2 linked regions of the Shinella zoogloeoides genome follow. The protein of the gene in region 1 interacts with the protein of each later gene in a pairwise test. Links are inferred from orthologs where the notes say so. Each region holds a gene or a part of one and is shown in the gene's direction. Other genes may lie near its edges. The genes, in order: Q9316_RS09730 and Q9316_RS16740.

The links.
Region 2: the proteins of Q9316_RS09730 (region 1) and Q9316_RS16740 interact in binary tests that used the Escherichia coli proteins (3 or more experiments, as listed by UniProt). The link is inferred for Shinella zoogloeoides from one-to-one orthologs.

Annotation. Positions count from the first base shown.
Region 1 is NZ_CP132311.1:1,718,262-1,731,238, reverse strand. What follows is about bases 367-3,183. They hold Q9316_RS09730 (cysteine desulfurase family protein), read left to right. Parts: upstream 367-1,098; coding sequence 1,099-2,268; downstream 2,269-3,183. Other genes in these bases: sufB (Fe-S cluster assembly protein SufB), read left to right, coding at 2,407-3,183; Q9316_RS09735 (alpha/beta hydrolase), read right to left, coding at 367-886. In the rest of the region: Q9316_RS09740 (GGDEF domain-containing protein), read left to right, coding at 1-148; more of Q9316_RS09735, read right to left, coding at 209-366; more of sufB, read left to right, coding at 3,184-3,876; Q9316_RS09720 (hypothetical protein), read left to right, coding at 3,988-4,149; Q9316_RS09715 (hypothetical protein), read left to right, coding at 4,195-4,443; Fe-S cluster assembly ATPase SufC, read left to right, coding at 4,454-5,209; Fe-S cluster assembly protein SufD, read left to right, coding at 5,234-6,508; Q9316_RS09700 (cysteine desulfurase), read left to right, coding at 6,535-7,782; Q9316_RS09695 (SUF system Fe-S cluster assembly protein), read left to right, coding at 7,794-8,174; Fe-S cluster assembly scaffold SufA, read left to right, coding at 8,254-8,643; Q9316_RS09685 (PAS domain S-box protein), read left to right, coding at 8,763-10,625; Q9316_RS09680 (response regulator), read left to right, coding at 10,609-11,016; gcvP (aminomethyl-transferring glycine dehydrogenase), read right to left, coding at 11,091-12,977. UniProt on the Escherichia coli protein: Master enzyme that delivers sulfur to a number of partners involved in Fe-S cluster assembly, tRNA modification or cofactor biosynthesis. Catalyzes the removal of elemental sulfur from cysteine to produce alanine.
Region 2 is NZ_CP132311.1:3,205,537-3,222,290, reverse strand. Bases 3,080-6,078 are described here. They hold Q9316_RS16740 (sulfurtransferase TusA family protein), read left to right. Parts: upstream 3,080-4,454; coding sequence 4,455-4,703; downstream 4,704-6,078. Other genes in these bases: Q9316_RS16730 (D-alanyl-D-alanine carboxypeptidase family protein), read right to left, coding at 5,886-6,078; Q9316_RS16735 (CobW family GTP-binding protein), read right to left, coding at 4,707-5,861; Q9316_RS16745 (L,D-transpeptidase family protein), read left to right, coding at 3,080-4,458. Outside these bases: Q9316_RS16765 (shikimate kinase), read right to left, coding at 1-472; Q9316_RS16760 (hypothetical protein), read left to right, coding at 615-764; site-specific tyrosine recombinase XerD, read left to right, coding at 761-1,708; Q9316_RS16750 (acetyl-CoA carboxylase carboxyltransferase subunit alpha), read left to right, coding at 1,787-2,740; more of Q9316_RS16745, read left to right, coding at 2,944-3,079; more of Q9316_RS16730, read right to left, coding at 6,079-7,001; Q9316_RS16725 (M20 aminoacylase family protein), read left to right, coding at 7,133-8,293; Q9316_RS16720 (hypothetical protein), read right to left, coding at 8,359-8,619; Q9316_RS16710 (CAP-Gly domain protein), read right to left, coding at 8,871-9,257; Q9316_RS16705 (META domain-containing protein), read right to left, coding at 9,289-10,005; dxr (1-deoxy-D-xylulose-5-phosphate reductoisomerase), read left to right, coding at 10,197-11,372; hemA (5-aminolevulinate synthase), read right to left, coding at 11,394-12,608; Q9316_RS16690 (FAD binding domain-containing protein), read right to left, coding at 12,853-13,650; Q9316_RS16685 (xanthine dehydrogenase family protein molybdopterin-binding subunit), read right to left, coding at 13,663-16,014; Q9316_RS16680 ((2Fe-2S)-binding protein), read right to left, coding at 16,124-16,615. UniProt on the Escherichia coli protein: Sulfur carrier protein involved in sulfur trafficking in the cell. Part of a sulfur-relay system required for 2-thiolation during synthesis of 2-thiouridine of the modified wobble base 5-methylaminomethyl-2-thiouridine (mnm(5)s(2)U) in tRNA.

The DNA of each region.
Region 1 (12,977 bases):
GGCGGAAGTCGGCGAGACGGAACCGCTGCGTTTTGCCATGCGCCGCGCCGACGATGCGCTCTATGCCGCCAAGAATGCCGGCCGCGACTGCGTGCGCGAGGCCGAGCCGCCGGCGCAGGTGCTTGAAGTCGTTAGACGGACAAACTGACGGCAAAGAAAAAGCCCGATGGCGGACCATCGGGCTTTTTTCGTTTCGGGTTTCTGCCGCTCAGCGGATACGCTTGGCGGCCGGTTCCGGCGTCAGTTCGCCGGCAAGGCGGCGATCGAGATAGTCCTCGCATTCGGCCATCAGCGTTTCGGTCTGGCCGTTGAAGAAGTGGTTGGCGCCCGGCACCGTGCGGTGCGTGATCAGAATCCCCTTCTGCGTCTTCAGCTTTTCCACGAGCCCATTGACGTCCTTTTCCGGCGCGACCTTGTCGGCTTCGCCGTTGATGATGAGGCCGGACGACGGGCAGGGGGCGAGGAACGAGAAGTCATAGGTGTTCGGCTGCGGCGCGATCGACATGAAGCCTTCGATTTCCGGCCGGCGCATCAGGAGCTGCATGCCGATCCAGGCGCCGAAGGAATAGCCGGCGACCCAGCAGCTCTTGGAATCAGGGTGCAGGCTCTGCACCCAGTCGAGCGCGGATGCCGCGTCCGACAGCTCGCCCGCGCCATGGTCGAATTCGCCCTGGCTGCGGCCGATGCCGCGGAAATTGAAGCGCAGCGTCGTGAAACCGCGCTTCTGGAACATGTAGAAGAGCTGGTAGACGATCTGGTTGTTCATCGTGCCGCCGAACTGCGGATGCGGATGCAGCACGATGGCGATCGGGGCGTTCTTCTGCTTGGACGGCTGGTAACGGCCCTCAAGGCGACCGGCAGGTCCGTTGAAGATGATTTCGGGCATTCTTACTCCGGCAAGTTCGCGTTCGGACACGGATTCTTGTCAATTCAAGTCTTGACGAAAGCACTCAGCTTTTCTAGAACCTAGTTTAGAACTATTCGAAACTGTTTGGGCGCATCGGGCGCCGTGAGCTTGGTGTCATAAGGCAAGCCCGACCGAAATTTCAAGAAAAATGCACGCCGCATTGAACTTGGCCGCGCGGGCAGGGACAACGAATGACGAAGACGGAGCGCACATATCTGGATTGGAACGCGACGGCGCCCGTGCTGCCGGCGGCGCGCGAGGCCTTTGTCGCGGCGCTCGACATGGTCGGCAATCCGTCTTCCGTCCACGGCGAGGGCCGGGCGCTGCGCATGCTGGTGGAAGCCGCGCGCCGCGACGTCGCCGCGCTGGTCGATACCGCGCCGTCGCATGTGATCTTCACGAGCGGCGCCACCGAGGCCGCCAATCTCGTCCTGACGCCCGATTACCGCATGGGCCGCACGCCGCTTGCCATCGGCCATCTCTACGTTTGCGAGATCGAGCATCCGGCGATCCGCGAAGGCGGGCGGTTCGCGCGCGAGGACGTGACGAGCATTCCGGTCACGCCGGCCGGTATCGTCGATCTCGATGCGCTGGAGACGCTTCTTCAAGGCCATGACAAGGCCAGGGGCCTGCCGATGGTCGCCGTGATGCTGGCCAACAACGAGACGGGCATCGTGCAGCCGGCCGCAGCTGTCGCGGCCATCGTTCACCGCCACGGCGGACTTTTCGTCGTGGACGCGGTCCAGGCCGCCGGCCGCATGCCGATCGAGCTCGAAGCGCTCGGGGCGGATTTCCTGATCATTTCGTCCCATAAGCTCGGTGGCCCAAAAGGCGCCGGTGCGCTCGTCTCGAAGGGCGAGGTGCTGATGCCGGTGCCGCTCATCCGGGGCGGCGGGCAGGAAAAGGGACATCGCTCGGGGACGGAGAATCCCGCGGCGCTTGCCGGCTTCGCCGCTGCCGCCCGCTTCGCCGCCGCCGATATCGCGGAGCGCAATGCCCGGATTGGTGCGCTGCGCGATGCGCTGGAGGCGGGCATGCGCGCGGTGACCAACGACGTCGTGATCCACGGCGCGCAGGTCGAGCGCATAGCCAACACTTCTTTCTTCAGCCTGCCCGATCTCAAGTCTGAAACCGGGCAGATCGCCTTCGATCTCGAAGGCATCGCGCTTTCGGCGGGCTCGGCCTGCTCGTCCGGCAAGGTCGGGCAGAGCCATGTGCTGACGGCGATGGGCTTCGATGCGGCGCTCGGCGGACTTCGCGTCTCGCTAGGGCCGGGTTCGACGGGGGCGGATGTGGAGCGCTTTCTGGCCGCTTTTGCCCGCGTCGTCTCGCGGCGGCGCATGACGGGAAACGCGGCCTGAGCGGAATCTTGCGGAAACGCGAGTTTTCGCTTGCCAAAAGGTGGGAAAAGTCCCCTTTGGCGCTTACATAACCGGCGGTAGACCCGCCACACGTTAACAAGCTGCCGGACCTTGGATCCGGCGAGATTGGAGAACGATATGCCTGCGGTGCAGGAAACGATCGATCAGGTCCGTCAGATTGACGTCGACCAGTACAAATACGGCTTCGAGACCACCATCGAGATGGACAAGGCGCCGAAGGGCCTGTCCGAGGATATCATCCGTTTCATCTCGGCCAAGAAGGACGAACCGGAATGGATGCTCGAATGGCGCCTTGAGGCATACCGCCGCTGGCTCACCATGGAAGAGCCGACCTGGGCGCGCGTCGACTATCCGAAGATCGACTTCAACGACCTCTATTATTATGCTGCGCCGAAGAACCAGAGCGGCCCGAAGTCGCTGGACGAGGTCGATCCGGAGCTGCTGAAGACCTACGAAAAGCTGGGTATCCCGCTGCGCGAGCAGGAAATCCTCGCCGGCGTGCAGACCTCGAAGATCGCGGTCGACGCCGTGTTCGATTCGGTCTCGGTCGTCACGACCTTCAAGGAAGAGCTGAAGAAGGCCGGCGTGATCTTCATGTCGATCTCCGAGGCCATCCGCGAGCATCCCGAACTGGTCAAGAAGTATCTCGGCTCCGTCGTTCCGACGACCGACAACTTCTATTCCACGCTCAACTGCGCGGTCTTCACCGACGGTTCCTTCGTCTACGTGCCGAAGGGCGTCCGCTGCCCGATGGAGCTGTCGACCTACTTCCGCATCAACGAGAAGAACACGGGCCAGTTCGAGCGCACGCTGATCATCGCCGAGGAAGGCGCCTACGTCTCCTACCTCGAAGGCTGCACCGCGCCGCAGCGCGACGAGAACCAGCTCCACGCTGCCGTCGTCGAGCTGGTCGCGCTCGATGATGCCGAGATCAAGTATTCCACCGTCCAGAACTGGTATCCGGGCGATAAGGAAGGCAAGGGCGGCATCTACAACTTCGTGACGAAGCGCGGCGATTGCCGGGGCAAGAATTCCAAGATCTCCTGGACGCAGGTCGAGACCGGTTCGGCGATCACCTGGAAGTACCCGTCCTGCATCCTGCGCGGCGATGGTTCGCGCGGCGAGTTCTACTCGATCGCGGTGTCGAACGGCCACCAGCAGATCGACAGTGGCACGAAGATGATCCATCTCGGCAAGAACACGTCGAGCCGCATCGTCTCGAAGGGCATTTCCGCGGGCTTTTCCAACAACACCTATCGCGGGCAGGTTTCGGCCCACCGCAAGGCGGAAAACGCGCGCAACTTCACCCAGTGCGACTCGCTGCTGATCGGCGACAAGTGCGGGGCGCATACCGTGCCCTATATCGAGGCGAAGAACGCGACCGCGCAGTTCGAGCACGAGGCGACCACCTCGAAGATCTCCGAAGACCAGCTCTTCTACTGCCTGCAGCGCGGCATCCCGACCGAGGCGGCGATCGCGCTGATCGTCAACGGCTTCGTCAAGGAAGTCATCCAGGAACTGCCGATGGAGTTCGCCGTCGAGGCGCAGAAGCTGATCGGCATCTCGCTGGAAGGTTCGGTCGGCTGACCGATTGGAATGCCCCGGCGGTTGGCCGCCGGGGGGCCGGACAAGGCCTTTCGATGAAGTTCACGCGTGATCCGTTATAATAGCGGTGCGGTTCTCATCGGGAGAGACGACATGGATCCGGTCAATCTGACGTACTACGCCGTGGTTTGCGGTGGACTGGCAGCGTATGCGCCCAACGTTCGGAACGTGGCCATACGCACGGCGATAGGGCTCTGCCTCGGCGGGTTCTCCGCCATGATGCTTCCGGTGGTCCATTTCTTCCTCGGCTTCTGAAACGAACGGGAGCTTCGAGCGCTCTGAACGCAGGACCTAAACATCATGCTTGAAAGCCGACCGCCGGCTGAAGGCGCGGAAATGACTTCGGGACTGAAGGCGCTTGTGTTTTCCATCTTCGTTTCGATGATCGGTGTCGTCGTAGGAATAGCGGGCCTGCTTATGAATTGGCCACTCGCAAAGCAGATAGGCTTGGGGAGCGGTTTGTTCTTGGGGGTGGTGCTGACCGTGACCGGCGAAGCCAGTACGAAACAATTGAATCGCTTCCTCTTCGGAAGACCGAAAAAAGACTGAGAGACCAGCAATGCTTGAAATCAAGAATCTGCACGCTCGCATCGCCGAAGACGGCACCGAGATCATCCGTGGCCTGAACCTCTCCGTGAAGGCCGGCGAAGTCGCCGCCATCATGGGCCCGAACGGCTCCGGCAAGTCGACGCTGTCCTACATCCTTTCCGGCCGCGAGGACTACGAAGTCACCGAGGGCGACATCCTCTACAACGGCGAGAGCATTCTCGAGCTCGACCCGTCCGAGCGCGCCGCCAAGGGCATCTTCCTCGCCTTCCAGTACCCGGTCGAAATCCCCGGCGTCGCCACCATGCAGTTCCTCAAGGTCGCGATGAACGAGCAGCGCAAGGCGCGCGGCGAAGCCGAGCTGACGACGCCGGACTTCATGCGCCGCGTCAAGGACGCCGCCGCCGAACTCAAGATCGCGCCGGAAATGCTGCGCCGTCCGCTGAACGTCGGCTTTTCCGGCGGTGAGAAGAAGCGCGCGGAAATCCTCCAGATGTCGCTGCTCGAGCCGAAGCTCTGCATCCTCGACGAGACGGATTCCGGCCTCGACATCGACGCCCTGAAGATCGTCGCCGACGGCGTCAACGCGCTGCGTTCGCCCGACCGCGCCGTCGTCGTCATCACCCACTACCAGCGCCTGCTCGACTATATCGTGCCGGATACGGTCCACGTTCTCTACAAGGGCCAGGTCATCAAGTCCGGCGACAAGACGCTGGCACACGAGCTGGAAGCAAACGGCTATGCCGACATCATCGGTGCCGCTGCCTGACGGCACCCGTGAAGGAGTGATCTCATGAACATGCAGACAGGCATGAAGCTTTCGGTCGCAGAGACCGCGCTTTGCGAAGCCTATGACCACGCGATCGGCGAGCTGCCGGGCGACGGCGCGGTGCTCGCCGCCCGCGACACGCTGATCAGCGACTTCAAGGAAGCCGGCCTTCCGACGCGCCGCGTCGAGGCCTGGCACTATACGGACCTCAAGGCGCTGCTGCGCGCCGTGCCGACCTTCGATCCGGCGGCCTCCGCCGCCAAGGTTGCCCCGCTGGTCGAAGGTTCGGCCGTGCTCTCGGTCGTCAACGGCCTTGCCGATGCCCGCGCGAGCGCCGAGGGCGTGAGGGTCGGCACCTTCGCCGCCGCGCTGGCGGACGGCACCGCCGCCGAGGGCCTTGCCGCCCGCGACGGCGACGATGCGATCGGCCGCATCAACGGCGCCTTCGTGCGCGACGGCTTCGTGCTCGACCTGCCCGACGGCACCGAGCTCGAAGCGCCGCTCGAAATCCAGACGATCCAGAATGCCGGCCAGACGCATACGCGCTTCCCGGCGACCATCGGCGCCGGCGTCAAGGGGACGATCATCGAGCGTCACCTCGCGGCGGGCGACAATGCGGCCTTCGTCACCACGGTCAGCGACATCACGCTGGCCGACGGCGCCGAAATCACCTGGATCATCTTCCAGGCGCAGGGCGGCGCGGATACGCATCTCGGCCAGATCCGCATCACGCTCGGCACGGACGCGAAACTGCGCCTCTACCTGATCAATGCCGGCGGCAAGCTCGTGCGGCAGGAAATCCACGTCGTGGTGGCGGGCGAGGGATCGGACCTGATCCTGCGCGGCATAAACCTGCTCGGCGGCGAGACGCACAACGACGTGACCTTCACGGTCGGCCACAACGTGCCGAACACGACATCGAGCGAAGTCATCCGCAACGTGATCTTCGATCGCGCCCGCGGCGTCTTCCAAGGCCAGATCCGCGTGGCGCCGGATGCGCAGAAAACCGACGCCAAGATGTCGTGCAACACGCTGCTGCTTTCGGACGAGGCTGATTTCTCGGCCAAGCCCGAGCTGGAGATCTTCGCCGACGACGTGCAGTGCGGCCACGGCGCGACCGTGATCGACATCGACCACACGCAGCTCTTTTACCTGATGGCCCGCGGCATCCCGGAAAACAAGGCGCGCGCCATGCTGGTCAACGCCTTCGTCGCCGAGATCGTCGAGGAACTGGACGACGAGCCGCTGGTCGAGGCGCTGGAAGGCGTCATCGCCGCCTGGCTGGAAAAGCACGCCTGACAAGCGTCTGACAAGGGACGAACGAGATGGAACACGCGCTGCCGACACCCGCAACGGCCTATGACGTCGAGGCGATCCGCAAGGATTTCCCGATCCTGTCGAAGACGGTCTACGGCAAGCCGCTGGTCTATCTCGATAACGGGGCTTCGGCGCAAAAGCCGCAGGCCGTGATCGACGCGATCGCGCATGCCTATTCCAACGAATATGCAAACGTGCATCGCGGCCTTCATTTCCTCTCCAATGCCGCCACGGACGCCTATGAGGCGGCGCGCGAAAAGGTGCGCCGCTTCCTGAACGCTTCTTCGGTCGATGAGATCATCTTCACGAAATCCTCGACCGAGGCGATCAACACGGTGGCCTATGGCTACGGCATGCCAAAGATCGGCGAGGGCGACGAGATCGTCCTCTCCATCATGGAGCACCACTCCAACATCGTGCCGTGGCATTTCATCCGCGAACGGCAGGGCGCCAAGCTTGTCTGGGCGCCGGTGGACGAGGCGGGCGCCTTCCATGTCGAGGACTTCGTGAAGTGCCTGACGGAGCGCACGAAGCTCATCGCCATCACGCATATGTCGAATGCGCTCGGCACCATCGTCCCGGTCAAGGAAATCTGCCGCATCGCCCGCGAGCGCGGCATTCCGGTGCTCATCGACGGCTCGCAGGGCGCCGTGCACATGCCGGTCGACGTGCGCGACATCGATTGCGACTGGTACGTGATGACCGGCCACAAGCTCTATGGCCCTTCCGGCATCGGCGTGCTGTACGGAAAGATGGACCGGCTGAAGGAGATGCGGCCGTTCCAGGGCGGCGGCGAGATGATCGTCGACGTGACGGAAGACATCGTCACCTACAACGATCCGCCGCACCGCTTCGAGGCCGGCACGCCGCCGATCGTGCAGGCGATCGGCCTCGGCCACGCGCTCGACTATATGGAAAAGATCGGCCGCGCGGCGATCTCCACCCATGAGGCAGACCTGCGTGACTACGCCTATGAACGGCTGTCGGCGATCAATTCGCTGCGCATCTTCGGCACGGCGCCGGGCAAGGGCTCGATCTTCTCGTTCGAGCTGGAAGGCATCCACGCCCATGACGTCTCGATGGTCATCGACCGGGCAGGGGTGGCGGTGCGCGCCGGCACCCATTGTGCCCAGCCGCTCTTGAAACGCTTCGGCGTCACCTCCACATGCCGGGCATCGTTCGGCATGTACAATACACGCGCCGAGGTGGATGCACTCGCCGACGCGCTCGACCATGCCCGCAAGTTCTTCGCCTGAGGAGTAGGCCCATGTCCCTCGACGCAACGGAAGACAAGATCGACGTCCGCGACGGCATCGTTCATTCGGCGATCCCGGAAGACGAGTTGGCGCGCCTCAGCGACGACATCATTTCCGCGCTGAAGACGGTCTACGACCCGGAAATCCCGGCCGACATCTTCGAGCTCGGCCTGATCTACAAGATCGACATCGAAGACGACCGCATGGTCAAGATCGACATGACGCTGACGGCGCCCGGCTGCCCGGTGGCCGGCGAGATGCCGGGCTGGGTGGAAAATGCCGTAAGCGCCGTGGAAGGCGTGTCCGGCGTCGAGGTCAGCATGACCTTCGACCCGCCGTGGACGCCGGACCGCATGTCGGAAGAGGCGCAGGTCGCCGTCGGCTGGTATTGATCCGTCCCGTCGGGGACACTAGATTCAGATTCGGAAACCATCGGGCCTTGAACCCGTTAGGTCGAAGGAGATACGGCCCATGGCCTTTGCAGTCATGACACTTACCGATGCAGCGGCAAGCCGCGTCAAGGCGATCGTCGACAATGCCGGCGGCGATGCCAAGGGCATCCGTGTCGGCATCAAGAAGGGCGGCTGCGCGGGGATGGAATACTCCGTCGATCTCGTGACCGAACCCAATGCCAAGGACGACCTGATCGAACATGGCGGCGCCCGCGTGTGGATCGCGCCGGAAGCCGTGCTCTACCTTCTCGGCACCCAGATGGATTTCGAGGTGACGACGCTGCGCTCCGGCTTCACCTTCCACAATCCGAACCAGACGTCCGCCTGCGGCTGCGGCGAATCGGTCGAACTGAAGCCGGCGGACCTTGCGGCCCTTGCCGCCGCTGGCCAGCCGACAGTGCGCGCCTGAAAACAGGCATGCGAGGACTGCAAATCCTCGCGGCTTTCCTTCGCAATCGGTTTTGCCTAGTCTCCGGCATGCGGCGCGACCCTTTCGCGCCCGCGTGATCGCCAGGAGGGGCGCGAGCGATGACCGGCTTTGCCGCCGCACTTTACGAGAACCTGCCGTTTCCCGTCCTCATCCTCGATGGCGAAGCCTCCGTCGTTTCCCATAACGAGGCTGCGGCGCGGACTTTCGGCTGGAACCGCGATGGTCGCAAGCCCGGCGCTTGCGCCGTCATCGAAGGCGCCAATCCAGCGGCCCTTCTTGCCCGCCACGCTTTGGAAGGGCGGGAGAACGCCCACGCCTTTTCCTTCCGCCACGACAACGGCACGCTCTTCGAGGCGACGGCGCATGTCATTGCCGTCCCGGACGATGCGAGCGGCGCGCGCTATGCGCTTCTCCTGCGCAGCCTCCTCAGCGGCGGCAGCCATGGCGAACAGATCCTGCTCGGCCAGCGCATCGCGGCGGCGCTCGACACGATGAACGAGGGGTTTGCGATCTTCGACGAGGAAGAGCGCCTGATCATGTTCAACCGCTCCTACAAGGAGCGGTGCGGGGAGGCTCGCGATGCAGTGCGTGTGGGTGCGACGCTGGAAAGCATCGCCCGGGCCAATATCCGCGTCGGAATGTTCCCCGGCATCGAGGAGGGCACGCCGGAAGCCGAGGCGATGGTGCGCGAGCGGCTTGAAAGCCACAGGAATACCGGGAGCGGCGGAAGCGTCTTCGAGTTCGGCAAGGACAGGTGGATCCGCGGGGAGAGCCATGTCGCCGAGACCGGAGACATCGTCGCGCTGCGTGTCGATGTCTCCGAGCTCAAGCGCACCGAGGCGGCGCTGGAGGAAAAGCGCCGCGAATATCTCTCGCTGCTGCAGATCCTGCCGGACATGATCCTGCGCTTCGACCGGAACCTGACCGTTCGCTTCGCAAACGACAAATATGCCGCCCATGTCGGCTCCACCACCGATGAGCTGATCGGCCGTCATCTGCCCGAGGTCGCCTGCGCACCGGAGCAGACGGCGCCGCTGATGGATATCTCGGCCTATTCGCGTGAAAAGCCCGTGCAGACGCTCGAAATCTGCATGGACCATGACGGCCAGCCGATGTGGATGTTGTGGACGGCGGTCGCGATCTTCGACGAAGACGGCCTCAGCGAGATCGTCAGCGTCGGGCGCGATATCACCGAGGCCAAGCGCCAGCAGCAGCAGGTGGAGGCGCAGACGAACGAGTTGCGCCGCAAGAACGAGGCGCTCGACCAGTTCACCGCGACGGTCTCGCACGATCTGAAGGCGCCGCTGCGCCATCTGTCCATGTTCGCCGAGATGATCTCGGAAGACCTGCATCGCGGCGAATTCTCCGAGCTGCCGCACTATGCCGACCATGTGCGCAAGAGCGCGGCGCGCATGCGCCGCATCATCGACAGCCTCCTGGAATTCTCGCAGATCGCCTACCGCATAAATTCGCCGAAACCGGTGGCGCTGTCCGGCGTGGTGCGCGATGCGCTGGCACTTCTGGAAAGCCATGTGCAGGAATGCGGCGGGACGGTGGATGTCCAGCCGCTGCCGGAGGTCATGGGCGATCCCGAGCTGCTGAAGCGCCTGGTGCAGAACCTGATCGGCAATGCCCTGAAATACCGCCGGCCGAGCGAGGCGCCGGCCGTCCGCATCTATTCCCGGCAGGGGCCGCAGGGCATCGATTTCATCGTGGAGGACGACGGTATCGGTATCGATCCGCAGCATGTCGGCCGGATTTTCGAGGTTTTCCAACGGCTTCACCGTGATGAAACGGTCTATCAGGGCACCGGCGTCGGCCTTGCGCTGGCGCGCCGCATCGTGGAGAGCCACAACGGGGTGATAGCGCTTGACACGAGCTATGGTCCGGGCGCACGCTTTGTCGTGACGTTTCCGCAACCCATGAAATCAAGGGGGGACGGTCGTGGCGGGCTCGCCTAGAAAGCTGATCGTGGTCGACGACGATCCCGTGGATGTACGCTTCGTCATGCGCGCCTTCAGCGATGCCGGCAGTCCCATCGAAATCACGCATGTCGCCGACGCCCAGCTTGCCTCCGACCGTCTCGATGCCGAAGCCTTCGACTATATCCTGCTCGACATCAACATGCCCGGCATCAGCGGCATGGAGTTGCTGAAGCGCTTGCGCGGGCGCGCGCGCACGGCGGTGACGCCGGTGATCATGCTGTCCTCGTCCTCCAGTACGGCGGATGTGAACCGCGCCTACGAGAACGGCGCCAATGCCTATGCCGTCAAGCCCTCGACGCTGAGCGGCTACCGCGATTTCGCCGAAGGGTTCACCCGTTTCTGGGTGGACGTCGCCATCGCACCCTGATCCTGCCTCCCTGCCCGAAAATGAAAAGCCCCGGCCGATAGGATCGGCCGGGGCGAAAATTCATGCCGTCCGTATCACTCGGCGGCTTCCGCGTAGTCCTCGAGCGGCGGGCAGGAGCAGACCAGGTTGCGGTCGCCGTAGACATTGTCCACCCGGTTGACCGGAGACCAGTACTTGTCGACGCGGAAGGCGCCCGGCGGGTAGCAGGCCTGTTCGCGCGAATAGGGGCGATCCCATTCACCGACGAGGTCTTCCACCGTGTGCGGGGCGTTCTTGAGCGGGTTGTTCTCCCGGTCCATCTTGCCCTCCTCGATGGCGCGCGCCTCTTCGCGGATCGCCAGCATCGCATCGCAGAAGCGGTCGATCTCGGCCTTGGTCTCCGATTCGGTCGGCTCGATCATTAGCGTGCCGGCGACCGGCCAGCTCATGGTCGGCGCGTGGAAGCCGCAGTCGATCAGGCGCTTGGCGACGTCGTCGACCGTGACACCGGCGCTTGCCGCCAGCGGACGCGTGTCGATGATGCATTCATGCGCCACGCGGCCCTTGGCGGACTTGTAGAGCACGTCATAGGCCCCCTTGAGGCGGGCGGCGATGTAGTTGGCGTTGAGGATCGCCACCTTCGTCGCCTGCGTCAGGCCTTCGCCGCCCATCATCAGGCAGTAGCTCCAGGAGATCGGCAGGATGGAGGCCGAACCGAAGGGCGTCGCCGACACCGCGCCCGTGCCGCCGAGGCCCGGAATGTCCGGGTGGCCGGGAAGGAACGGGGCGAGGTGCGCCTTGACGCCGATCGGGCCCATGCCGGGGCCGCCGCCGCCGTGCGGGATGCAGAAGGTCTTGTGCAGGTTGAGGTGCGAGACGTCGCCGCCGATGTCGCCGGGGCGGGCAAGGCCCACCATGGCGTTCATGTTGGCGCCGTCCATGTAGACCTGGCCGCCATGCTTGTGCACGATCTCGCAGACCTCGCGCACGTTCTCCTCGAAGACGCCGTGCGTGGAGGGATAGGTGATCATGCAGCAGGAGAGGTTTTCCGCGTATTGCTCTGCTTTTGCACGGAAATCTTCCATATCGATGTCGCCGTTGTCCGACACCTTCACGACGACGACCTTCATGCCGACCATCTGGGCGGAGGCCGGATTGGTGCCGTGCGCGGAGGTCGGAATGAGGCAGACGTCGCGATGGTCGTTGCCGTTGGCGAGATGATAGGCGCGGATTGTCAGGAGGCCGGCATATTCACCCTGTGCGCCGGAATTGGGCTGCATGGAGAGCGCGTCGTAGCCGGTGATGTCGCAGAGCTTCTGCGACAGGTCCTCGATGAGATGGCGGTAACCCTGCGCCTGGTCGGCCGGCACGAAGGGATGGATCTCCGCGAATTCCGGCCAGGTGATCGGCAGCATTTCCGCTGTCGCATTCAGCTTCATCGTGCAGGAGCCGAGCGGGATCATCGCCCGGTCGAGCGCGAGGTCGCGGTCGGAAAGGCGGCGGATGTAGCGCACCATCTCGCTTTCCGCGCGGTTCATGTGGAAGATCGGATGCGTCAGGTATTCGCTGGTGCGCAGCAGGTCTTCCGGCAGGCGGTAGGCAGGTTCGAACTGCGCCACGTCGAAATCGCCGCCGAAGGCGCGCCAGACGGCTTGCAGCGTGACAGGGCGCGAACGCTCGTCGAGGCTGATGCCGATGCGGTCGTCGCCGATCTTGCGCAGGTTCACCTCTTCCGCGACGGCCGTCTTCAGGATGATACCCTGCAGCTTGCCGACATGGACGGTGATCGTGTCGAAGAACACGTCGGGCTCGACCGTGTAGCCGAGCTTTTCGAGGCCCTCGGCGAGGCGCACGGTCTTCTGGTGCACGCTCTGTGCAATCGCCTTCAGGCCCTGCGGCCCGTGGAAGACCGCATACATCGAAGCCATGACGGCGAGCAGCACCTGCGCGGTGCAGATGTTCGACGTCGCCTTTTCGCGGCG
Region 2 (16,754 bases), 1.5 Mb from region 1 along the record:
AGCGGGCGTTCATGAGGTTTTCGAGCGTCTGGCGCGGGTTTTCGGTCTTCAGCAGCGGGCGGGTGTCGCGCTTGTTGACGCGTTCCCAGAGCACGTCGAGATCGGCCTTCAGCCAGACGGTGAGCCCGCCGCGCCTGATGTGCCGGCGCGTGTTCTCGTTGATATAGGCCCCGCCGCCGGTAGATACGACGCGCGGGCCGGAGCGCAGCAGGCGCTTGATGACGCGGGTTTCGAGCGCCCGGAACTCTGCCTCACCATAGGCGGCGAAGAGATCCGATATCGACATGCGCGAGACGCGCTCGATCTCGTGGTCGGAATCGATGAAGGGGATGCCGAGCGTCTGAGCCGTCATGCGGCCGATCGCCGATTTTCCGGCGCCCATCAGGCCGATCAGGACGAGGTTACGCTTGCCGAGCGCTGCACGGGCCTGCTCGGCGAGCGTGGGAGGGGCCGGGTCGATCAGCTCGGTCATGGCGTTTTCCGGGGTTTCGCTTCCTTCCGTATCGACAAAAGCGCCGGAAGCGTCAAGCCTGCCCGAGGCGTCATCCCATTGTGCCGGCCTTGCGCTCGGCGTGGGGCGGGGCGATATAGGGAGCGACTTGCCGGAGTGCGCGATGCCGACCCTGTTCCGATTCCTGTTCTTCTGTGCCGTGATCGCCGGGTCGATTTACGGCACGATGGTCGCGCTGGTGACCTTTGTCGAACCGACCGAGCGCGAGGTGACGATCCGCATTCCTTCCGAACGGGTAAATCCGCAGCCATGAGGGATCCGTCTGCGCTACAGGTCGAGTCCTTCCTGGAAATGATGAGCGCCGAGCGCGGTGCGGCGACGAACACGCTGCAATCCTACGAACGGGACCTTGAGGACGCCCGCTCCTTTCTCAACGAGCGGAGCGTGCGGCTGACAGAGGCGACGCCGGACGATCTGCGCGCCTATCTCGGCCATCTCGCCAGGCAGGGTTTTGCCGCCTCCTCGCAGGCGCGGCGGCTCTCGGCCCTGCGGCAGTTCTTCAAATTCCTCTATGGCGAGGGCCTGCGCGGCGACGATCCGACCGGTATTCTCGACGCGCCGAAGAAGGGCCGTTCACTGCCGAAGACGCTGAGTGTCGAGGATGTCAGCCGCCTCATAGCGCGGGCGGAGGCGGAAGCGGCGGAGCCGGGCGGCAACTTGCTCCTCAAGCGCCGCATGCATCTACTTGTCGAATTGCTCTATGCGACCGGCATGCGCGTCAGCGAGCTCGTCTCGCTGCCGGCCAGCGTGCTAGCGCAGACCGGACGCTTCCTCGTGGTGAAGGGCAAGGGCAACAAGGAGCGGATGGTGCCGCTGTCGCGCGCCGCCGTTGCGGCGCTCGAGACCTATGGTGAGGCGCTGGCGGCGGAAATCGGCGACGATCCGGCGGCGGGCGCCTTTCTCTTCCCCGCCCAGAGCAAGGAGGGTTATCTGCCGCGCCAGGTTTTTGCGCGCGACCTGAAGGCGCTTGCGGCACGGGCCGGAATCCGGGCCGCCACGCTCTCGCCGCATGTCCTGCGCCATGCTTTCGCCAGCCATCTCCTGCAGAACGGCGCGGACTTGCGCGCGGTGCAGGAACTGCTTGGTCATCAGGACATTTCCACGACACAAATCTATACACATGTGCTGGAAGAACGGCTCCACGAGCTCGTTCAAACCCATCACCCTCTTGCCAAACAGGCAAAAAAACCGGATTAGGACCCCCGCCGCTTGCGGCCGGCCTCTTGGCCGACGATAGTCTGGCGCGGTTTGAGCAAACGATCGGAAACGCATCTCATGCACAACTACCTCGATTTCGAAAAGCCCATCTCGGATCTCGAAGGCAAGATCCACGAGCTGAGGAAACTCGCCGAAGAAGATGAGAGCATCGACACGACGGACGAGGTCGGCCGGCTGGAAGTCCGCGCCCGCGAGGCGATGGCCGACATCTACGCCAAGCTGACGCCCTGGCAGAAGACGCAGGTCGCGCGCCATCCGCAGCGGCCGCACTTCGTGGACTACGCAAAGCAGCTCTTCGAGGAGTTCACCCCGCTTGCCGGCGACCGCAAGTTCGCCGAGGACGAGGCGATCCAGGCGGGTCTCGGCCGCTTCCGCGGCGAGGCGGTCGCGATCATCGGTCAGGAAAAGGGCAACGACACCAAGTCGCGCCTCAAGCACAATTTCGGCAGCGCCCGGCCGGAAGGCTACCGCAAAGCGATCCGCGTCATGGAAATGGCCGACCGCTTCGGCCTGCCCGTCATCACGCTGATTGACACGGCCGGCGCCTATCCGGGCATCGGCGCGGAAGAGCGCGGTCAGGCGGAAGCCATCGCCCGCTCCACGGAAATGTGCCTCAACGTCCGCGTGCCGATCGTCTCGGTCGTGCTCGGCGAGGGCGGCTCGGGCGGCGCGATCGCCATTGCGACCGGCGACCGCGTCTACATGCTGGAACATGCGATCTACAGCGTGATCTCGCCGGAAGGCGCCGCCTCGATCCTCTGGCGCGATTCGACGCGCGCCAAGGAAGCGGCGAGCAACATGAAGATCACGGCGGAAGACCTCAAGACCTTCGGCATCATCGACGGCATCATCCAGGAGCCGGTCGGCGGCGCGCACCGCGATCCGGCGGCGGTGATCGGCCGCACGGGCGATGTCATCGCCTCCGCCCTGAAGGATCTCACCGCCAAGCCGGGCGACCAGTTGCGCAAGGATCGCCGCCAGCGCTACCTCAATATCGGTCGCCAGCTCTGATTTAGCGCCATTGGCGGCGTGCTGTGCTGCCAATGCCAAATCTCGGCCACAATCCTTGTGTTCTGAAACGGATGCGGTTCTCCGGCAGCCTCGCGAAAGAATTTCCGGTTAAGAATTTATGAAGTATAAGCCGGTTACGACTGCGCGTCCCGCCTCGCCGGCGCGACCGCTTGCGATCTGACGATTGTTGACGGACCTTTCGAATGCGCCTGACTGTTCTTGCCGCCGTATCGCTTCTCGCCGTGGCCGCCGCGGGCTGCACCAACGAGACGCTCGACTCGTTCGACAAGGTCGACGTCGACCTTGCCCGGGTTTCCAGCAAGACCGGCTACCAGCTTTCGCCGGCGGTGCTCAGTAAGCTCTCCTCGATGAACATCGACCGGTCCTCGCCGATGATGCTGCGCATCTTCAAGGAAGAGGGGCGGCTGGAGCTCTGGAAGTCCGACCGCTCGAACCGCTTCAAGCTGGTGCGCAACTACAAGATCTGCGCCTGGTCGGGCAAGCTCGGCCCGAAGACGAGGGAAGGCGACCGCCAGGCGCCGGAAGGGTTCTACCCGCTCTCCAGGGCGAACATGAACCCGAATTCGAGCTATTACCTCGCGATCAATACGGGTTTCCCGAATAATTACGACCGCGCCAACAAGGCGAGCGGCACCCATCTGATGATCCATGGCGCCTGTTCGTCGTCCGGCTGCTATTCGATGACCGACGAGCAGATGGTGGAAATCTTCGCCTTCGCGCGCGACGCCTTCGACGGCGGACAGCAGACAATCCAGCTTCAGGCCTTCCCCTTCCGCATGACCGCGGAAAACATGGCGCGCCACCGCGACAATCCGAACATCGAATTCTGGAAGATGCTGAAGGTCGGCTACGACCACTTCGAGGTCACGAAGCGTCCGCCGGAGGTCAATGTCTGCGAGAAGAAGTATGTCTTCAACCAGCAGGCCGACAAGCCCTTCTCGCCGGCTGGCGCCTGCCCGGCGATGACGACGCCGGCCGCGCTGGAAGTGGCGCTGAAGAGCTACAACAAGACCTATGCCGCCTCCTATGCCAAGGCTATGGGCAAGTATCAGGGCACCGTCTGGATCGAGCCGTCGGAGGCCCAGCGCAAGGCGATCGTCGCCGACCAGCGCAAGGGGCGGGAGCTCGCCTATGCGCCGACGGGCAATTCGCTCGATGCCGGCAAGCTGATGACGGAGCGCGAGATCGAGGCGCAGAAGCGCAAGGCGGAAGAGGCCGAGCAGCGCAAGCTCGCCGCCATCGAGCGTGCGAAGCAGCAAGCCGAGCAGGCCAAGCTCGACGCCGAGCAGCAGAAAATCAAGGAAGCCGAGGCACTTGCCGCCGACGTTGCCGCCGTGAAGGCGGAAAAGCAGGCGCGCGGCGAAGGCGCCCTGCCGGTGCCGGAGGAAAATCCGGGCGTCGCGGTCATCGAGAAGAAGGAAAAGAAGCCCTTCTGGAAGCTCTGGACCAAGGACGAGGAACCGCGCAAGGTCGAGCCCGCCGAAAGCGTGACGCAGTCTGCCGAGCAGGCAACGCTCGATGCCGGCCAGCAGACGACGCACAAGGAAGCGAGAACGCCGACTGTCGATGCCTCGGCGCAGAAGGTGGAAAAGCCAGTCGAGGGGGCAGGCACGCTGCCGGTGCCGGAAGAAAATCCCGATGTCCAGGTCGTCGAGCAGACCCAGAAGAAACCCTTCTGGAAGTTCTGGCAGAAATGACGGCCGCAGCGGCGCATTCCGAAGCCGAGGTCTACGACCTGCGCGGGCTGAAATGCCCGCTGCCGGTCATGAAAGCGCGCAAGCGGCTTTCGGCGATGGCGGCAGGCGCCAGCCTCTGGGTCGAGACCACCGATCCGCTCGCCGTCATCGACATCCCCCACTTCTGCCAAGAGGACGGCCACGCGCTCGAAGCGAGCGAGCGCGTCGAGGCGGGACACCGTTTCCTGATCCGCAAGAAAGCCTGACTTTCAGAGCTTGAGGCCCGGTATGGCGAGCGGGTTGTCGGAGAGCGCCGCACGATCCGGGCGGTCGATCTTCGGCGTGCCGGTAAAGGCATCGAAGAGGTCGCGCACGAAGGCTTCCGGCAGGTCCCTGGTGATCAGCACCAAGCGCGTGCGTCGGTCGGCGGGATCCGGCCAGGCCGCGAGGCGCTCCGGCGGGTGGAAGACGCTCTGCACGCCCTGCAGCACCAGCGGGCGCTCCGGATTGTTCGACATCAGCACGATGCCCTTCATCCGCAGCAGCTTTTCGCCATGGGCGGAACGCAGAAGATCGACGAACATGTCCAGCGCCATCGGATCGACCGGGCGATCGTGTACGATGCTGAACGAGCGGATCGTGGCGTCGTGGCGTGTCACGTCATGGGCGTGCTGATGGCCGTGGCCGTCGTGGTGACCGTGGTGATGATCGTGCCCATGAGGGTGGTGGTGATCATGGTGATGATCGTGCGCCTCCTCATGCAGCCAGCGGCGGACATCCGGGATCTTGCTGCCGGGGTCATAGAGGCCGTTCGCAAGAAGATCGGGGCCGGCTAGGCCCGGCGCATCGACGTTCGAGACGGTAGCGCGCGGGTTGAGTGCGGCGATCTCGCGCTCCACGGCCTCCAGCGTTGAGACCTCGGTGAGCGAGGCTTTGCTGATCAGCACGCGATCGGCGACGGCGACCTGTTTTACCGCTTCCGGATGGTTGGCGAGCGTCGACAGGCCGTTGACGGCATCGACCACGGTGATGACGCCGTCGAGGCTGAAGGAATGGGCGAGCACCGGGTTGCCCATGATCGCCTGGAGGACGGGCGCGGGGTCGGCAAGGCCGGTCGTCTCGATTACCACGCGCTTCAGCGGCTGGATCTTGCCGGTCTGCATGCGGTCCATCAGGTCGGCCAGCGTATCGACCAGTTCGCCGCGGATCGTGCAGCACAGGCACCCGTCGGAAAGCTCGATGATGCCGTCGCCCGACTGCTCGACAAGCAGGTGGTCGATACCCACCTCGCCGAACTCGTTGATGATGACGGCCGTGTCCGTCAGCGTCGGGTCCTTCAGCAGCCGGTTGAGCAGGGTCGTCTTGCCCGCACCCAGGAATCCGGTCAGCACGGAAACCGGCACGCGCCGCTCAGCGATGGTCATGGTCATTCCTGTCAGTAGGGCCTGTCAGTAGGTCGGGCGCGGGATCGGGATCGGCACATTGGCGACGTCGCCCATGTCGCCGGCAATCGCCACCTTGTCGTTGCCGGCAGTCTTGGCGGCATCGCCGCCGAGCAGCCCGGCGAAGACGAACCTCAACGGCCGGTCCAGCTCGTGGATATAGGGCGAGACCAGCTTCTGGCGGCCTGCCTCGTCGCGGCCTTCGCTGCGCACCTTGGCGGCATGCTTCGAGCAGATTTCCGCGGAAATGTCGGTGACCACGTTGCGGGTCTCGCCATAGGGGCGGAGCTGGCCGAGCGTCACTCCTTTGCCCGAGCGCATCGTCAGGCCCTTCTCCAGCATGCCGGCGGAAATGTCGGCACGGGCGCCGAGGCTGTCGGAGCCGAGCACGACGGAGACGACGCTGCGGCCATTGCGGGTGGCGGAGGAGACCTGGTTGAAGCCGGATGCGCAGATGAAGCCCGTTTTCATGCCGTCCGCGCCGTTGAAGCGGCCGATCAGCATGTTGAAGTTCGGGTACTGCTTCTTGCCGGTGGTGAAGCCTTCGAGCGCGAAATAGGAGGCGTATTGCGGGAATTCGCGCTTCAGCGTCACGGCGAGCACCGCAAGGTCGCGCGCGGTCGTGTACTGGCCCTTGCCGGGCAGGCCGTGCGGGTTGATGAAATGCGAGGAGCTCATGCCGATGCGGGCGGCTTCCGCGTTCATGCGGTCGACGAAGCCCTGCTCGGAGCCGGCGACCGATTCGCCGATGGCCACCGCGACGTCGTTGGCGGACTTGACGAGGATGATCTTCAGCGCGCTATCGAGCGTCATCTTCTGGCCGGGCTTGAAATACATCTTGCTCGGCGGTTCGGCGGCCGCGTTCTTGGTCATGACGACGGGGCTTTCCAGCGTCAGCTCGCCGGCCTTGACGGCGCGGAACACCGTATAGGCCGTCATCAGCTTGGTGAGCGAGGCCGGATACCAGCGCTGGAACGCATCCTCATGCTCGATGACCTGCAGCGTGTTCACATCCACCAGCATGCGCGGGTTGGCTGCGGCCGTGGTTGCGGTGAGGGAAGCTGTGAGCAACAGGGCGGAGCCCAAAATCCGTGCGCTCCGGCGCGTCGTTCGTCCGTTCATCTGCAAGGGTCTGTCCTCGAAATCGGGAGTTGTCTCGAACCGTCGCCCTATTTAACCTATATGGCACCGTGATGGCAAAGCCATCGAACGACGATGGCCAAATTGATGGCCGAAATGACAGGACGTGTTGCATGCCCATTCTGAACCGCGCCGCAGAACTGCAGGACGAAATCGCCGGATGGCGCAGACAGATCCACCGCGAGCCGGAACTTCTCTTCGCCGTGGAGAAGACCGCCGCCTTCGTGGCGGAGAAGCTGCTGGAGTTCGGCGTGGATGAAATCGTGACTGGCATCGGGCGCACCGGCGTCGTCGGGATCATCCGCGGCAAGGGCGCAGGACGCACGATCGGCCTTCGCGCCGACATGGACGCCTTGCCGATCGACGAGGCGAGCGGCAAGCCCTGGGCATCGACGACCAAGGGCAAGATGCACGCCTGCGGGCATGACGGCCACACCGCCATGCTGCTCGGCGCGGCGAAGTACCTCGCCGAGACGCGTAACTTCTCGGGCAATGTCGCGGTCATCTTCCAGCCGGCCGAAGAGGGCGGCGGCGGCGGCAACGAGATGGTGAAGGACGGCATGATGGAGCGCTTCGGCATTGCCGAGGTCTATGGCATGCACAACCTGCCGGGCATGCCCGTCGGCGCCTTCGGCACCCGTTCCGGCCCGATCATGGCCGCGACCGACGAATTCAACATCACCGTCAAGGGACGCGGCGGCCATGCGGCGCTGCCGCACAAGACGGTCGATCCCATCGTCATCGGCGCACAGTTGGTGGGCGCGCTCCAGACCATCGTCTCGCGCGTCGCCGATCCGATCGCCTCGCTTGTCGTCTCCGTCACCAAGTTCAATGCGGGCTTCGCCCACAATGTCATTCCCGAGGAGGCGAAGCTTGCCGGCACGGTGCGCACGCTGAGCCCGGACATGCGGGAGGAGGCCGAGGCCCGCATCCGCCAGATCTGCGGCGGCCTTGCCGCCGCCCATGGCGCGGAGATCACGGTCAGCTATCACCGCAACTACCCGGTGACGGTGAACCATGCGGACGAGACCGGCCATGCCGTGTCGGTGGCGCGCGAGATTGCCGGCGAGGCCGCCGTCGAGCCGTCGCTCGATCCGATGATGGGCGGCGAGGACTTTTCCTACATGCTGGAAGCCCGGCCCGGCGCCTTCATCTTCCTCGGCAACGGCGATACCGCCGGCCTGCACCACCCGGCCTACGACTTCAACGACGACGCCATCCCCCATGGCGTGACCTATTGGGTGAAGCTCGCTGAAAGCAGGCTTACGGCCTGACAAAAAAGCCCGGCTGCAGGGACTGACAGCCGGGCAAGTCGGGGAGGATCGAATGAAGGGGACGGTCAGTCGCAGATGCGGATCTTCTTGATGACGAGGTTGCCCCACTTGTCGTAGCGCTTCACCTTCTTCCAGAAGCAATCGTAGCCGTAATCGTCATAGACCGTGACGTGGGCCCCATGGCCGTGGCCATGGCCCCAGCCGCCATGATCCCAACCGCCATGGCCATGGCCGAAGCCGATGGAAAAGCCGCCGGCCTGGGAGGGCGCGGCAAAGGAAAGCGCTGCGACGGTCGCGACGACAGCGGAAAGCATGATCTTGCGCATGGACATTTTCCTCTCGGTTCTCTCGGATGGAGCCGTCTCCATCCCATGAACCGAATGTCTCATGTCCAGGGGCCTTGAGCTGTTCCGTACGGAACTCGGCAACACGCCGCCGAAAATCGCTTGGCTTAGGGCCGCGGCTTTTGTATGGGTGCAGTCAGTGGTCCCGTAGCTCAGCAGGATAGAGCACCAGATTCCTAATCTGGGGGTCCCGCGTTCGAATCGCGGCGGGATCACCATTCCTTCTGCAAATGTCAGACGTCTTCGGTCTCGCGCTCGGGTGTGACGACGCGCGGCTTGGTGCGCACGGACGGGACGATCGAGGGTTTTGCCACCACGGTCTTCTTCGGCACCGGGGCCTTGAGGCCCAGCATGCTGCGGATGCGGTCGGAAACCAGCGGACGGAAGCGGCTCGCGCGGAAGGGCATGTCCACGGCGCCGTAGCCTTCCGGGCCGTCATCCTTGCCGCGATAGAGTTCCATCAGCTTGATGCCGTAGAAATCGCCATCGACATAATGCCGGTAGTGGCCGCTCCAGCGGACCGTGTAGATCTGCCCCTTGCGGATGCCCTGGTCGATGGAGACGTTCTTGAAGCGGTCGTTGATGCAGACGACTTTCTGGCCGACGTGGAACGTGGGCATGCCGTTCTCCCTCTCCCTTGCGGATCGGCCGTCAGCCGGTCTTGCGGCAGTTGGCGCCGGGCGCGTTCTCGCCCTTCATCAGGTCGTAGAGCGTCGCCTCGTCGCCCTTGGTCCACCATTCGTAGTGGCCGCCGGCATATTTGGCGCCGGAGCCCGAAAGGACATTGGCGGCAATGACCGTCTCCTCGCCGATGCGCAGCACGGCCAGCGAATTGGCGCCGACATTGATATATTCGACGACGACGCGCTGCTCGGGGTCGCACTGGTAGTTCAGCGTCTCGCGCACCACGCTCTGCTCGGGTCCGGGCAGGCGGATGACGACGTCCGTGTTGTTCTTCAGTGCGGCAAGGCGGATCGCCTGCGCGCCTTCCTTGCCGGTCAGGTGCAGGATGCCGTTCTCGAGCTTCCAGGATGTCACGGTGCCGAGCGCGTCGAAGAACTTCTGCTCCTGGTCCATGATCGCCGGGGCGCACATCTTGCGCGTCGCCGCCGCCGGGGCGAAGGCGATGTTGCCGTTCTGGACCTTCAGCTTGCCGCGATAGGTGTTGCAGCCGCCATTGCCGCCGTAGGACCCGTCTGGCTTGATCTCGAGCGTCGTCTGCAGATCGTCGATGACACCGTTGCCGCCGATATCCTCGGCGAGCCACGTGCCGCCGAGGCCGCCCGGAACCGGCTCGTCGGCATAGGCCGGAGCCGCTGCCCAGAGGGCGAGGCAGGCGAGGGTCCATACTCTCAGGCGTCGGTACACAGATTTCTCCAATCGCGTCGGGCGGAAGAGACCGCTTTGCGGGGACGTTATGGCCGTCCGGGCGAAAAGGTCAAGCCAAGGGTTCCAGAAGACTGGTCAAGCCTTCGCTTTACAGCATTTCGATGACTTGTTGCAGGCGTCTTTCGCCTGTAGAGCCTTGGACGGATAACAAGAAAATCGCGGAAATCACCATGGCTCCCGACGCGCGGCACAAGCGCCGCATCACCATTCTCGGCTCGACAGGCTCGATCGGCACCAGCACGCTCGACGTCGTGCGCCAGCTCGGCGGGCGCGAGCGCTACGAGGTGCTGGCGCTGACCGGCAACGGCAATGTGGATCTGCTCGCCGCGCAGGCGAGGGACTGCGGCGCGCGGATGGCGGTGACGGCGGACGAGGGACGCTACGGTGCACTCAAGGACGCGCTCGCCGGCAGCGGCATTGCGGCGGCGGCGGGGCGCGACGCGCTCATGGAAGCGGCCTCGGGCGAGGCGGACTGGGTGATGGCGGCGATCGTCGGGACGGCCGGCCTTGCGCCGACACTGGCGGCGGCAAGGAAGGGCGCGGACATCGCGCTCGCCAACAAGGAATGCCTCGTTTCGGCCGGCGACCTTTTCGTCGACGCGGTGGCGCGGGGCGGCGGACGGCTCATCCCGGTCGACAGCGAGCACAGCGCGATCTTCCAGGCGCTGGAGGACGACCAGCGCCACGCCGTCGAGCGCATCGTGCTGACGGCCTCCGGCGGGCCTTTCCGCACCTGGAGCCGCGAGCAGATGGCCGGCGTCACCGCGGATATCGCAAGGGCGCATCCCAACTGGTCGATGGGCCTGAAGATATCGATCGGCAGCGCCTCCATGTTCAACAAGGCGCTGGAGATGATCGAGGCGAAACATCTCTTCGACGTGCGGCCGGACCAGATCGAGGTGGTGGTGCATCCGCAATCGATCATCCATTCTATGGTCGGCTATGTCGACGGTTCGGTGCTCGCGCAGCTCGGCGCGCCGGACATGCGCACGGCGATCGGCTATGCGCTGACCTATCCCGAGCGTTCGCCGCTCAATGTCGAGCGGCTGGATTTCGCGAAACTGTCGCGGCTGGATTTCGAGGCGCCGGACGAGGTGCGATTCCCGGCGCTGCGGCTTGCCCGTACCGCGCTGGAGCGCGGCGGCCTTCAGGGTGCGGTGATGAATGCGGCGGAGGAAGTTGCGTTCAACGCCTTCGTCGGCGGACGCATCGGTTTCCTCGCCATGGCCGACATTGCCGAGCAGGTGATGGACAGGCTTACCCACCTGCCGGCGGCAGCCTCCATGGACGATGTCTTCGCCGCGGACGAAGAAGCCCGGCGGGTTGCCGCCGGGCTGATCGGGTAGTTTAAGTCCTTGCCGTTTTGATCAGGCCACGGCGCGGGCCAGCGCACAGCGCGACCAGAGGGAGTGCAGCGCACCGACGAGATGATCGATGTCGGCATCCGTGTGCAGCGGCGTCGGCGTGATGCGCAGGCGCTCGGTCTTCTTCGGCACGGTCGGATAGTTGATCGGCTGGACATAGATGCCGAAATTGTCGAGCAGCAGGTCCGAGATCCACTTGCACTTGGCAGCGTCGCCCACCATCACCGGCACGATATGGCTCGGATTGGGCATATGCGGGATGCCGTTGCGGTCCAGCGCCGAACGCAGGCGACGGACGCGCTCCTGGTGCGCGAAACGCTCGATCTGGCTTCCCTTGAGGTGACGGATCGCGGCGCAGGCGCCAGCGGCGATCGCCGGCGGCAGGGAGGTCGTGAAGATGAAGCCGGAGGCGAAGGAGCGCACGAAGTCGCAGAGCGCGGCCGAGCCGGCAATATAGCCGCCCATGACGCCAAAGGCCTTGCCGAGCGTGCCCTCGATGAGGGTGAGGCGATGCATCAGGCCTTCGCGCTCGGCAATGCCGCCGCCGCGCGGGCCGTACATGCCGACGGCGTGGACTTCATCGAGATAGGTCATCGCGCCGTACTTGTCGGCAAGGTCGCAGATTTCCTTGATGGGGGCGATGTCGCCGTCCATCGAATAGACCGATTCGAAGGCGATCAGCTTCGGCGCCCTTGGGTCGGCGGCGGCCAGCTTGGCTTCGAGATCCTTGAGGTCGTTGTGCTTCCAGATCACGCGCTCGCACTTCGAGTGGCGGATGCCCTCGATCATCGAAGCGTGGTTCCCGGCATCGGAAAAACAGATGATGCCGGGGATCTTCGAACAGAGCGTGCCGAGCGCGGCCCAGTTGGACACGTAGCCCGAGGTGAAGAGCAGGGCCGATTCCTTGCCGTGCAGGTCGGCCAGTTCGCGCTCCAGAAGGACGTGGTGGTGATTGGTGCCGGAGATGTTGCGGGTGCCGCCGGCACCGGCGCCACACTGGTCGATGGCCAGTTTCATCGCCTCGGTGACGATCGGGTTCTGGCCCATGCCGAGATAGTCGTTCGAGCACCAGACCGTGACGTCCTGGATACCGTTCGCCGTGTGGCGGGTCGCTTTCGGGAAGTTGCCCTTCTGGCGCTCCAGATCGGCGAAAACGCGGTAGCGGCCTTCCTGATGCAGGCCGTCCAGCTCGTTCTTGAAGTAGGTCTCGAAGTCCATCCAGAGTCTCCGGTCCGGGACAGTCCGGACGTCATCGTCATGTTGGCGGTCGTTCAATGGGCTATATCATGCGCCGTTTTGGCTGCAACGGGACACGCTGCGGCAAATCGGCGCCACCTTTGAACCATTCCAAGGTATGTTAGCCCGCACATGGCCATTTCCTATTGATGCATGTCAAGTCTGCACGAAAAAAGGACGGCCTCAATCGCCCTTTTAATCGAACAGTTTCAATTTTTTCGAGGGGTCAGGCGGCGGCGACCGCGCGCTTGGCCATGACCTTCACGAGATTGGCGCGGTATTCGGCGCTGCCGTGGAGATCCGACAGCAGGTCCGACGCGTCCACCTCGACGCCGGCAACGGCATCCAGTGACCAGTTGCCGGACAGGGCCTGCTCCATTCCGGCATGGCGGAAGACGCCATTGGAGCCCGCGCCCGTCACCGCCACGCGCACGCCGCCATCCCCCGTCTTCGCGACGAAGACGCCGGCCATCGCATAGCGCGATGCCGGGTTCGGGAATTTCGAATAGGCGGCCTTGGCAGGGGCATCGAACGTGACCGCGACGACGATCTCGCCATCCTCCAGTGCCGTCTCGAAGAGACCGGTGAAGAAGTCGTCGGCTGCGATCTCGCGGGTGTTGGTGACGATCGTCGCACCCAGCGCCAGCATGGCGGAAGGGTAGTCGGCGGCGGGGTCGTTGTTGGCGATGGAGCCGCCGATCGTGCCCATGTGGCGCACATGCGGATCGCCGATATGTTCGGCGAGGTGGCAGATCGCCGGGCACACGGCCTTCAGGTCCGGCGAGGCCGAGACCTCGTAATGCGTCGTGCCGGCGCCGATGCGCACCCGGTTCCCGTTGACGGAAATGCCCTTGAGCTCGGCGACGTGGCGCAGATCGACGAGGTCGGACGGAGCGGCGAGCCGCTGCTTCATGGTCGGGATCAGCGTCATGCCGCCGGAGACGTATTTCGCCTCGTCGGAAGACGATTGCAGCCTGACAGCATCGGCGAGCGAGGATGCGCGATGATAATTCGTTGCGTACATGGCTTCCTCCCGTCAATTCGCTGCTTGCCGCGCCGCGGCCCAGACCTTCTGGGGCGTGGCCGGCATGGTGAGCTCGTTGTTGCCGATGGCATCGGTGATGGCGTTGATCAGCGCCGGCGGCGAGCCGATGGCGCCCGCCTCGCCGCAGCCCTTGATGCCGAGCGGATTGTTCGGGCAAGGGGTGAGCTGGTGAGAGACCTGGAAGGAGGGCAGGTCGTCGGCGCGCGGCATGGTGTAGTCCATGTAGCTGGCCGTCAGGAGCTGGCCCGTTTCCGGATCGTAATGCACGCCTTCCAGCAGCGCCTGGCCGATGCCCTGCGCGATGCCGCCATGCACCTGGCCTTCGACGATCATCGGGTTGATGATGTTGCCGAAATCGTCGGCGGCGACGAACTGGATAATGGTGGTCTTGCCGGTTTCCGGATCGACCTCGACCTCGCAGATGTAGCAGCCGGCCGGGAAGGTGAAGTTGGCCGGGTCGTAGAAGGCCCCTTCCTTGAGGCCCGGCTCCATGCCGGACGGCAGATTGTGCGCGGTATAGGCGGCAAGCGCCATCTGGAACCAGGGCACGGACTTGTCGGTGCCGGCGACCTTCAGCGCGCCGTTCTCGATGACGATGTCGCTCTCGTCGGCCTCCATCAGGTGGGCCGCGATCTTCCTCGCCTTGGCCTCCACCTTGTCGAGCGCCTTGACGACGGCCGACATGCCGACGGCACCGGAGCGCGAGCCGTAGGTGCCCATACCCATCTGCACCTTGTCGGTGTCGCCATGCACGATGGAGACGCTGTCGATCGGCACGCCGAAACGGTCGGCGACGAGCTGGGCGAAAGTGGTCTCGTGGCCCTGGCCGTGGCTGTGCGACCCCGTCAGCACCTCGATCGTGCCGACGGCATTGACGCGTACCTCCGCCGATTCCCAGAGGCCAACGCCGGCGCCGAGCGAGCCGACCGCGGCGGACGGCGCGATGCCGCAGGCCTCGATATAGCAGCTCATGCCGATGCCGCGCTTCATGCCGCGGCTTGCGGCTTCCGCCTTGCGGGCGGCAAAGCCGTTCCAGTCGGCCGCCTGCATGGCGGCTTCCAGCGAGGCTTCGTAGTCGCCGGCGTCATAATTCATGATCACGGGCGTCTGATGGGGGAAGGAGCGGATGAAGTTGATGCGGCGAAGTTCTGCCGGCGAGACGCCGAGTTCGCGCGCCGCCGTCTCCATCGTGCGCTCGAGCAGGTAGGTCGCCTCCGGCCGGCCGGCGCCGCGATAGGCGTCGACGGCCGCCGTGTTGGTGTAGACGGCCCGCACATTGGCGTGGATGGCCGGGAAATTGTACTGGCCGGAGAGCAGCGTCGCATAGAGATAGGTCGGCACCGAGGAAGAGAAGAGCGACATGTAGGCGCCGAAATTGGCGATCGTGTCGACCTTGAGGGCCGTGACGCGATTGTTCTCGTCGAAGGCCATCTTGACGGTCGAGACGTGGTCGCGGCCGTGCGCGTCGGTGAGGAACGCCTCGGTGCGGTCGCTGGTCCACTTCACCGGTACGCCGGAGCGCTTGGAGGCCCAGAGACAGACGATCTCCTCCGGATAGATGAAGATCTTCGAGCCGAAGCCGCCGCCGACATCGGGCGCGATGACGCGCAGCTTGTTTTCCGGCGCCACATTGTAGAAGGCGCTCATGACGAGACGCGCCACATGCGGATTCTGGCTCGTCGTGTAGCAGGTGTAATGATCCTCGGCCGAATCGTAGATGCCGAGCGCAGCGCGCGGTTCCATCGCGTTCGGCGCGAGCCGGTTGTTGACGATCTTCATCTCCGTGACATGGGCAGCCGCGGCGATGGCGGCGTCCGTGGCGGCGCTGTCGCCGATCTCCCAGTCGTAGATGAGATTGCCGGGGGCTTCGGGATGCAGTTGCGGCTGCCCGGTTTCTAGCGCCTTCACGGCATCGGTGACGGCGGGCAGCACCTCGTAATCGACGGCGACGGCTTCTGCCGCGTCGCGCGCTTCACCCATCGTGTCGGCGACCACCACGGCGACTGCGTCGCCGACATAGCGTACCGTCTCGTGCGCGAGCGGCCGCCAGGCGCCCATCTTCATGGGGGAGCCGTCCTTGGAATGGATCATCCAGCCGCAGATCAGGTTGCCGATGCCGTCGTCCAGCATCTGCTTGCCGTTCAGGACGGCGATGACGCCGGGCATGTCCTCAGCCGCGGACGTGTCGATGCTCTTGATCTTCGCATGGGCGTGCGGCGAACGCACGAACGCGGCATAGCGCATGCCGGGCACGGACATGTCGTCCGTGTAGCGGCCCTGGCCCATGAGAAACCGCTTGTCTTCCTTTCGCGCGACACGCGCGCCGATGCCTTCGACACCCATCTTCATCTCCTCCAGAGAATGGAGGCAGCAGGCATTGGCCAATAGGCGTCAGGGCTGCATCGCATATGCAACGGCCGGGCCCTATTGGCTACTGCCTATTGCCCAACGCCTATTCCGCAGCCTGCTTGCCTGCCGCGCCCATTTCTTCGGCGGCGGCCAGGATGGCTTTCACGATGTTATGGTAGCCGGTGCATCGACAGATATTGCCTTCGAGGTTTTCCCGGACGGTCTTCTCGTCGAGCCTGGCGCCGTAGCGGTTGATCATGTCGACGGCGGTCATCACCATGCCGGGCGTGCAGAAGCCGCATTGCAGGCCGTGATTGGCCTTGAACGCGACCTGTACCGGATGCAGCTCGCCATTGGCGGCGAGGCCCTCGATGGTCAGGATGTCCGAGCCGGCGGCCTGGGCCGCAAGGATGGAACAGCTCTTTACCGCCTTCCCGTCCATATGCACGACGCAGGCCCCGCACTGGGACGTGTCGCAGCCGACATGGGTTCCGGTGAGGCTGATCTGGTCGCGCAGGAAATGCACGAGCAGCGTGCGGTCCTCGCACTCGCGGCTCACCTTCCTGCCGTTGACGGTCATTGCCACTTTCGCCATTCGTTCCTCCCTGGCGGTTGCGTCCGCTGGGGCCGATCGATCCGACGTTACATGCAGCGGGCGTCCTCACGACGCGGGCTGGGGATCAAAAGACACCAGCATTCTCAATACGCTTGCATTTTCTTTCGACAATGAAGCC